Regions from separate parts of the Bradyrhizobium sp. NC92 genome, predicted to be linked through region 1. Evidence: predicted binding sites of a transcription regulator. Region 1 holds the regulator's gene; each other region holds the start of a gene.

Region 1 (3,271 bases):
ACCTGAATTTCTACTACGGTGAGCACCACGCGCTGAAGAACATCAATCTGACGCTCGGCACCAACCGCGTCACGGCGTTCATCGGCCCGTCGGGCTGCGGCAAGTCGACCCTGCTGCGCATCTTCAACCGGATGTACGACCTCTATCCGGGCCAGCGCGCCACCGGCCAGCTGCTGCTTGACCAGACCAACATCCTCGACGCCAAGCTGGACCTCAACCTGTTGCGGGCCCGGGTCGGCATGGTGTTCCAGAAGCCGACGCCGTTCCCGATGACAATCTACGAGAACATTGCCTTCGGCATTCGTCTGTACGAGAAGATCTCGAAGTCGGAGATGGACGGCCGTGTTGAGAAGGCGCTGCGCGGCGGCGCGCTGTGGAACGAGGTCAAGGACAAGCTCAATGCCTCCGGCCTGTCGCTCTCCGGCGGCCAGCAGCAGCGCCTCTGCATCGCCCGCACCGTCGCGGTGCGGCCCGAGGTGATCCTGTTCGACGAGCCTTGCTCGGCGCTCGACCCGATCTCGACCGCCAAGGTCGAGGAACTGATCCAGGAATTGTCCGAGAACTACACGATCGCGATCGTCACCCACAACATGCAGCAGGCGGCGCGCGTCTCCGACAAGACCGCCTTCATGTATCTCGGCGAGCTGATCGAGTTCGACGACACCAGCAAGATCTTCACGTCGCCGAGCGATCGGCGCACGCAGGATTACATCACCGGCCGGTTCGGCTGAGGAGACGGAATATGGGTTCTGAACATACCGTAAAGGCCTTCGACAGCGATCTTCAGGAGCTCACTCGCCTGGTCGCCGAGATGGGCGGCATCGCCGAGCGCATGATCGTCGATTCCGTCGACGCGCTGATCCGCCGCGACGTGGCACTCGGCCAGCGCGTCGTCACCACCGACGCCGATCTCGACGCGCTGCAGAAGCGCATCGAGGAGCGCGCCGTGCTCACCATCGCCCGCCGCCAGCCAATGGCCGTCGACCTGCGCGAGATCGTCGGCGCCATGCGCGTTGCGACCGATCTCGAGCGCATCGGCGATCTCGCCAAGAACATGGGCAAGCGCGTCGCGGCGCTGGAGACGGATTTCCATCCGCTCAAGCTGTTCCGCGGCCTGGAGCACATGACAGACCTCGTGCAGCAGCAGGTCAAGAGCGTGCTCGACGCCTATGCCGCGCACGATTTGCCGGCGGCGATGGCGGTGTGGAAGGGCGACGAGGAAGTCGACGCCATCTGCACCTCGCTGTTCCGCGAGCTCCTCACCTATATGATGGAGGATCCGCGCAATATCTCGTTCTGCATCCACCTGATGTTCTGTGCCAAGAACATCGAGCGGATCGGCGACCACGCCACCAACATCGCCGAGACCGTGTTCTACATGATCGAGGGCCAGGCGATCACCGACAAGCGGCCGAAGGGCGACATGACGACCTTCGCCACGACGGTGCCGAATACCTAAGGAGCGACGACAACATGGGCGCACGCATTATGGTGGTAGAGGACGAGGAAGCTCTCACCGAGCTTCTCCGCTACAACCTCGAAGGCGACGGCTATGACGTCGAGACGGTGATGCGCGGCGACGACGCCGACACCCGCCTCAAGGAGCACATTCCCGATCTGATCGTGCTCGACTGGATGCTGCCGGGCCTGTCGGGCATCGAGCTGTGCCGGCGGCTTCGGACCCGTCCCGAGACCAAGCAGCTGCCGATCATCATGCTCACCGCGCGCGGCGAGGAGAGCGAGCGGGTACGGGGCCTCGCAACCGGCGCCGACGATTACATCGTCAAGCCGTTCTCGGTGCCGGAGCTGCTCGCGCGCGTGAAGGGTCTGCTCAGGCGCGCCAGCCCCGAGCGGCTCGCCACCGTGCTCGCCTATGGCGACATCGAGCTCGACCGCGACAAGCGCCGCGTGGCGCGCTCGGGCCGGCCGATCGATCTCGGCCCGACCGAATATCGCCTGCTGGAGTTCTTCCTGGAGCATCCCGGCCGCGTGTTCTCGCGCGAGCAGCTGCTCGATAGCGTCTGGGGCCGCGACATCTATATCGATGAGCGTACCGTCGACGTCCATATCGGCCGCCTGCGCAAGCTGCTCAATCTCGGCCGCGAGCAGGACCCGATCCGCACCGTCCGCGGCGCCGGCTACGCGCTGGATGATCGCTTCGCGAAGGCCGAGCAGACGTAAGATCTGCGAGCTGTTGGTGTGGTGAGCTGCGGCTACACCCTCAACCGTCATCCCGGGGCGCGCCCAGCGCGAGCCCGGGATCTCAGCGCGAGCGCTTGCGCTCGTCGCGATCAACCCAAGGACTTTGTTTGGCGAAGACCCGGCGTGACCATCTCGCGCAGCAATTGCGCCCTGTGGTTATGGATCCCCGCCTTCGCGGGATGGCACCGAGTGAGTTCAGCCGTCATCGTGTGACGGCTGCCGTATGTGCAGCCAACTAATTCCGCAAGCTCAGCGCGTGCTCGGCTTCGCCGGTGCGCGACGGCGGTCCGCTGCGGGCTGATAGGCCACGCGCGAATGCTGGGCGCAATAGGGCAGGCCGGAGAGCGCCTTGCCGCCGCAGAAGAAGAAATCCGGGCTCGAGGGATCGCCGACCGGCCAGTGGCAGGTCGCCTCGTTCAATTCCAGCAGCGACAGGCGCTGGCTCATCGGCACCACGTTGTCGTAGGTAACCGGCTCGGCTTCCACCTCGACCTCGAAGGCCTGCGCCAGCGCGGTGTTGCCGCGCGCAACGGGTCGCGTCACGCGCATCATGTGCTGCGCGGGCCGTGCCTTGCGCGGCCGCGGTGCTGCCGATGAAGGGCTCTTGGCGCGGCCGGACAGGCCGAGCCGGTGCACCTTGCCGATCACGGCATTGCGGGTCACATTGCCGAGCTCCGCCGCGATCTGGCTGGCCGAAAGTCCGGCCTCCCAGAGCTTCTTCAGCTGCTCGACGCGATCATCGGACCAGGTCAAAACCGTCATTGCACCCTTTCCCTCGCAGCGCGCCTGCCATCCTGGAGCCTTCGCCGCGATTGCCTAAAGCCTTGAAAAACCCGTGCCGCCAGAATCCCTTAAGGCTCGCCGGGCGCGCTCAAGACGCCCGAACGTTTACGCCGGTACATGAGGACTTTTGGGATCAGAACTGCTGCACGAGATGTCGTATCTGACAGTCCAAACGCTACAATATGGCGTGACTCCCGCGCAAGAGTCCGCCGACTCGCTTCCACATGTTCCGTGGTGAAAAACCCGCAAAATCGGCACCGCAAGACTACGGATTCAGCGTTTCGCG
Region 2 (3,271 bases), 1.7 Mb from region 1:
CGATTTCAACGTCGGATTGTCTGGCCTCGCGGGTTTGGATCGGGTAAACGCCTGAGGGAACAACAGAATAATGTCACGTGAAATACGGCAATTGCCCTGACATGATAAACGCCTTCTTAACGGAAGCCCCGCCTGCGCGCCCCTGCCCGGGCCATACGCCACCGGTGCTTCCAACTGGTATCTTGCACAACCATGGATAGGGTCGACTGCGTCGTCATCGGAGCCGGCGTGATCGGTCTCGCGGTGGCCCGAAAGCTCGCCCAGGCCGGGCGCGAGGTGATCGTGCTCGAGGAAGCCGAGGCGATCGGCACCGTCACCTCCTCGCGCAACAGCGAGGTGATCCATGCCGGTATCTACTACCGCGCCGGGAGCTGGATGGCGCGCATGTGCGTGGCCGGCAAGCACGCGCTCTACCGCTACTGCGACGAGCGCGGCATCCCGCACAAGAATTGCGGCAAGCTGATCGTCGCGACCAGCCCGAAAGAGACCGAGAAGCTGCAATCGATCAAGGCCCATGCCGAGGCCAACGGCGTACTCGACATGCAGCTGCTCTCGGGCGAGGCCGCACGCGCGCTGGAGCCTGCGCTCGCCTGCGACGCCGCGCTGCTGTCACCGTCGACGGGCATCATCGACAGCCACGCCTACATGCTCTCGCTGCGCGGCGAAGCCGAGGACGCCGGCGCGGCTTTCGCGTTTCACACTCCGCTGATCCGTGCCAAGGCGGCGGCCGGATTCATCGAGATCGATGCCGGCGGCGAGGCACCGATGACGCTGCAATGCAGCCTCCTCGTCAACGCCGCGGGGCTGTCGGCGACGCATGTGGCGCGCAGCATCGACGGCATGCCGCTGGACCGGATTCCAGCGGCCTATCTCGCCAAGGGAAACTATTTCAGCTGCAACGCCAAGGCGCCGTTCTCGCGCCTGATCTATCCGGTGCCCGAGCCCGGCGGATTGGGGGTGCACCTGACGCTGGACATGGCAGGACAGGCGCGCTTCGGGCCTGACGTCGAATGGATCGAGACGATCGATTACGAGGTCGACCCCTCACGCGCCGAGCGGTTCTATCCCGCGATCCGCAAATACTGGCCGACGCTGCCTGACGGCGCGCTGATGCCGAGCTATTCCGGCATCCGCCCGAAGATCGTGCCCCCGGCCGTGGCCACGCAGGATTTCATGATGCAGGGCCCGCGCGATCACGGCGTTGCAGGCCTGATCAATCTGTTCGGCATCGAATCGCCGGGATTGACGTCCTCGCTCGCGATCGCCGATCACGTCGCCGAGCTCGCAAACATCGAGAGCGCTTCGAGGAGCGGATAACTGTTGGTGTCGAGACCACGCGTCCAAACAAGAGTGGCCGCCGCGCAAACCTGTTGCACGGTGCACACCTTGCAGCAGGGATGAGCACGAATGCTCTCATCCCTGCGTGAAGGATGTGATCAACTCTACACTGTCACGGGGGTTACTAGTGGAGCGTGTCGCCTTGCTTCAGACGCTCGATCTGGTCCTTGACCATCAACTTCCGGCGCTTCAACTCAACAATTTGCAGGTCGTCTGTTGAAAGGTGCACGAGAGCTTCGTGCAATTCGTTTTCGAGAAGTTTGTGCTTCCGTTCCAATTCAACGAGATGTGCCTGAATTGTCATTCGAAACCTCCTCGGTAGGGTTGAACCTCAGGATTCGATCCGGACGCCTAAGTCTACATCACCGATTCGTCCTGTCGATGGGTAACCGTCGTCGCCGCGTCATTTTTGAAAGTTCATATGTAACGAAGCGTGACTAGGGGAACCACGCCGGAAAAATCCATGATATCAATGCGCCGGCGCCACGCCGCAGCTCCTCGCAGAAATATCTTGCGGGAGATCGGCGATGCGGGATCGCAGATCGCTTGCGATCACGCGGCGCAAGGACGATAATTTCCACAGGGCATCCACAGCCCAGATCTCACGCCTATCGGTTTTCGGCCACCGCAGACATGACCAATGAAGATGAGCGTGAGCTCGAAGCCGAGCTCACCCGGTTGCAGCAGGAACACCGAGATCTCGATGCGGCGATCGATGCGTTGCATCAATCGCCCGCCCCCGATCTGTTGCGGTTACAGCGCCTGAAAAAGCGCAAGCTGTTGTTGCGCGACCGCATCGCTTTCATCGAAGACCAGATTACGCCCGACATCATCGCCTGAGCCTGAGCCGGTCTCGCGCGGCGCCCGCCGCTTCCGAATCCGCTTGACTCAATAAGAACAAAATAGGAACATTCGCGGGCGCCCCAACACCTCAGAGAACGCTCAAGCACAACACACGAGGACAACGCAGATGTCGGCGACCGCCCTTCTCGACAACAGCCATTATGAACAGGCCTGCGATCAGGCGATCGCGATGTGCGACGGCAATCTGCGCAGCACCATCAAGGCGCTGATCATGGCCAACGAATATCTGGAAGCTGAGCTGGAGGAATTGCAGGAGGCGATTTCCGCAGGCTGCATTCCGGAGACTTCGCGCAGCAAGATGCGGAGCAAGAGCAGCGCCGCCTGATTTTCAAAGCGCGAAGAGACCGCGCTTTGTTTTAAGCATGATCTTGTCGGAAAACCGCTCCACACTTTTCCGGATCATGCTCCATCGGAGCAACGCCATGTCGGATGTGACCTATTACGTTGCAATGCCCTTTTTGATCGATGATGACGGATCCCCCGTCGCAGGCGCGGCAGAGGAGTGTCAGTCCTCGACGGCGGCGCTGCGACGCGCAGAGATTCTGGCGCGCGGCGCCGGCCATATCGGCGCGGTCGCATTCAGTCGCAGCGGCGATCCCATGACCGGCGAGTTCGGGGATGCGACGCTGCTGCGCAAGTTCGGCAACGTGCCGGAAGATCTTGCAACCCTCTAGACTAGCGCTCGCTGCGGAGCCTGATCCGCCGCCTCGTGCCGGCGGTGCGCCTTGCGCACGTACATGGCGGCATCCGCCTCCTCCAGGGCGCGAGCTGCCGCGGACTGCGGACCGAGCAGGGCGACGCCCGCCGAGGCGCCCGCGGTCACGTGCTGGCCGCGAAAGACGAAGGACAATTCGTCGATCGCCTGCTCCAGGGCGGCGGCCTTCGCCTTGGCATCGGTCTCGCTGAGATTCCAGAGCAGCAGCGCGAACTCATCGCCGCCGAGGCGGCCGACCACGTCGGAGGCTCGGACCTGTCGCGTCAGCGTGGCGACAATCGCCTTGAGCACCTCATCGCCGGCGGCGTGACCGAAGGAATCGTTGATCGGCTTCAGCCGATCGACGTCGAGCAC
Region 3 (3,271 bases), 2.4 Mb from region 1:
TGGCGGCAAACGCGACGCAGTCCTGGCGGGAGATGTCGAGCGCGGCGAAGCAGGCACTGCGCAGGTCGTGATCGAGCGCGCCGACAGGCGCATCGCCGATCACGTCGCGGGGTCCCTTCACCGGGAAAGCCGCGACCGGCAGACCACTCGCCAGCGCCTCCAGCAGGACCAGGCCGAAGGTGTCGGTCTTGCTCGGGAACACGAACACGTCGGCGGCCGCGTAGATATCCGCCAGTTCCTCACCGTGCTTCTCGCCGAGGAAGATCGCATCGGGATAGGCCTCTTCCAGCGAGGCGCGCGCCGGGCCGTCGCCGACGACCACCTTGGTGCCGGGCAGGTCGAGCTCCAGGAACGCCTCGAGATTCTTCTCCACGGCCACCCGGCCGACCGACAGGAATACGGGGGCCGGCAGGCAGAGATCGATGACGCGGGGGTGGAACAGGCCCGTGTCGACGCCGCGCGGCCACAGCACGACATTGTCGAAGCCGCGCTCGGTCAGTTCGCGCGCGAGCGCAGGCGTCGCCGCCATCACGGCGCGGCTGGGGCTGTGGAATCGCCGCAGCGCCCGCCAGATCAGCGAGCCAGGGACTGGCACGCGGGCGCGGACATATTCAGGGAAGCGGGTGTGGAAGCTGGTCGTGAACGGCAGCTTGCGCTGGCGGCAATAGCGGCGAACCATCAGGCCGATCGGCCCTTCGGTCGCGATGTGGATGCTGTCGGGCCGCGCCTCCTCGATCAGCCTTGCGATCCGGGCCGGGCGCGGCATGGCGAGGCGCACGTCGCGATAGCTCGGCATGGCGAAGGTGCGGAACGATTGTGGCGTCAGGAACGTGAACTCGACGCCGAGCTTTTTGGCGGCGTCAGCGAGCTTGGTCAGCGTCCGAACCACACCGTTGACTTGCGGGTGCCAGGCATCGGTCGCGACCAGGATGCGCATCAGGCCGCCCTTGCCGCGACCTGTGGCACCTGCGCGGGCTTCTGCAACTGATCCGCCCAGGTGATGATCTCGAAATGGCCGTCGTCATGCTCGACCAGGGCGGTGCAGCTCTCCACCCAGTCGCCGCAATTCATGTAGCGGATGCCGGCCTCGTCGCGGATCACGGCGTAGTGGATGTGGCCGCAGATCACGCCGTCGGCCTCGTGACGCCGTGCCTCGGCGGCGAGCGCCTGCTCGAACGCGCCGATATAGTTGACGGCGTTCTTGACCTTCTGCTTGGCCCATTGCGACAGCGACCAATAGGGCACGCCGAACAGACGGCGGAAGAAGTTGACGAAGCGATTCATCTGGATCGCGAAGTCGTAGGCCTTGTCGCCGAGATGGGCGAGCCAGCGCGCGTTCTGCACCACGAGATCGAAGATGTCGCCGTGAATGACGAGATAGCGCTTGCCGTCCACGCCGGTGTGGACGGTGTTCTCGACCACGTCGATGCCGCCGAAATGCGTGCCGTAATAGTTGCGCAGGAACTCGTCGTGATTGCCGGGAATGTAGATGACCTTGGCGCCCTTGCGCGCCTTGCGCAAAAGCTTCTGGACGAGGTCGTTATGCGATTGCGGCCAGTGCCAGCTCGATTTCAGCGCCCAGCCGTCGACGATGTCGCCGACGAGATAGATCGTGTCGGCATCATGGTAGCGCAGGAAGTCGAGCAGAAGATCGGCTTGTGAACCGCGGGCTCCGAGATGGACGTCGGAGATGAACAACGTGCGAAAGCGCCGCTCCGGGCTCTCGTCACTCACATCGTAACTTCCCATGCGCCAGCCTGTAACAATGTCCCGTGACAGGGGGATGACCGATTGAACCCTCGAGGCACCTTGAAATACGAATCACGCCTTGCCTCGCCCTCCCCGCGAATATCAGTCGCATGCGACAATCAGGCGACATGGCGCCGCAGGGGGCTCTGGAGATCAGATCCCGGCCGGAAGCCACGAGATAGGTGTGCTCCCTCCCCCGCTTGCGGGGAGGGCTGGGGAGAGGGTGTTTCCCCGGCAGCCCGCCTCAGTAGAACTTGTGGAAATGATGGATCGGCCCGTGGCCGTGGCCGACGCTGAAGCGGTCGGCGGCGGCGATCGCGGCAGTGATCCAGGCCTTGGCGTTGCGCACGGCGGCCTCGAGGTCCTCGCCCTTGGCCAGCCCCGCCGCGATGGCGGAGGACAGCGAGCAGCCGGTGCCATGGGTGTTGCGGGTGGCCACGCGCGGCGCGGCGAGCGCGATCGTGGTCGCGGCAGTGACGAGATAGTCGGTGCTCTCGGCACCCTCTCCGTGCCCGCCCTTGATCAGGACGGCGCGGCAGCCCAGCGCCAGCAGGCGGCGTCCCTGGCTTTCGATCTCGGCCTCGCTCGCCGCCACCGGCTCATCGAGCAGGGCCGCGGCCTCCGGCAGGTTCGGCGTGATCACGGCGGCCAGCCGCATCAGCCTGGTGCGCAAGGCGTCGACGGCTTCAGCGGCGAGCAGGCGATCGCCGGAGGTCGCCACCATGACGGGATCGAGCACGACGTGCCGCGGCGCCCAGCGCGACAGCGCGGCCGCGATGGCGTCGATGCTGGCGGCCTGGGCCACCATGCCGATCTTCACCGCACCGATGTCGAGGTCGGAGAACACCGCGTCGATCTGCTCGGTGACGAACCCGGCCGGCACCGCGTGAATGCCGGTCACGCCGCGCGTGTTCTGCGCCGTTAGCGCCGTGATCACGGAGGCGCCGTAGACGCCGAGCGCGGCAAAGGTCTTCAGGTCCGCCTGGATGCCGGCGCCGCCGCTCGAATCGGAACCGGCGATGGTGAGTGCGACCGGGGTCGTCATCGCGGGGGACATGTGCTTGAGGACGCCGCCATGGCCTGTCCTAGCGCGACCGCTGAACGCCAGCAAGCGCGCCGAATCGCCGCCGAGCGTGATTCGCGAATCAATTGCGCGCCTTGCGAATCAGTCGGACACGGCGCGGTCAAAGGCCCGCAATGATGCGGGCTTGAAAATGCAACGGCGCCGGACCCTTGGTATAGTCGTGTACCTTAGCGTGCTTCGCCGATGACGAGGTACGTCAGGTGGTGGAACCGTCCAGCGACCCGATGTTGCAGGCCGCCCCGGCCCGCAAGCCATCTGAAAAGACTCTTGGGGTGGAACGATGTGGGCCTTCTTCGAACGTCTCCTCGACTCGTCCATGCTGTCGCCGCACGGCATCTGCCTGTTGTGGGAGCCTGAGCTGATCTGGCTTCACGTCGTTTCCGACGCCTGCATTGCCGCCGCCTATTTCTCGATCCCGTTCGCCCTCGCCATCCTCGT

What was found. The regulator PhoB, encoded in region 1, activates phosphate uptake and scavenging genes when phosphate is short. The targets are predictions, from matches to a motif close to TGTCATNNANCTGTCAT.
Region 2: a site for PhoB is predicted at 1,729-1,745, ahead of N2602_RS06860 (YdcH family protein). Genes of this name have one in related genera too.
Region 3: a site for PhoB is predicted at 1,773-1,789, ahead of N2602_RS26925 (UDP-2,3-diacylglucosamine diphosphatase). Genes of this name have one in related genera too.

The regions. Positions count from the first base shown of each region.
Region 1 is NZ_CP104171.1:8,064,751-8,068,021, reverse strand. Features, by position in the region: gene pstB (phosphate ABC transporter ATP-binding protein PstB) at 1-731, shown strand, start outside; gene phoU (phosphate signaling complex protein PhoU) at 743-1,459, shown strand; gene phoB (phosphate regulon transcriptional regulator PhoB) at 1,474-2,181, shown strand; gene N2602_RS37500 (GcrA family cell cycle regulator) at 2,452-2,964, opposite strand.
Region 2 is NZ_CP104171.1:1,455,941-1,459,211, reverse strand. Features, by position in the region: gene N2602_RS06865 (NAD(P)/FAD-dependent oxidoreductase) at 193-1,317, shown strand; gene N2602_RS06860 (YdcH family protein) at 1,463-1,642, opposite strand; gene N2602_RS06855 (YdcH family protein) at 1,972-2,178, shown strand; gene N2602_RS06850 (hypothetical protein) at 2,309-2,527, shown strand; gene N2602_RS06845 (hypothetical protein) at 2,625-2,876, shown strand; gene N2602_RS06840 (GGDEF domain-containing protein) at 2,873-3,271, opposite strand, start outside.
Region 3 is NZ_CP104171.1:5,686,660-5,689,930, forward strand. Features, by position in the region: gene N2602_RS26920 (glycosyltransferase family 1 protein) at 1-937, opposite strand, end outside; gene N2602_RS26925 (UDP-2,3-diacylglucosamine diphosphatase) at 937-1,749, opposite strand; gene thiD (bifunctional hydroxymethylpyrimidine kinase/phosphomethylpyrimidine kinase) at 1,994-2,794, opposite strand; gene N2602_RS26935 (PAS domain-containing sensor histidine kinase) at 3,114-3,271, shown strand, end outside.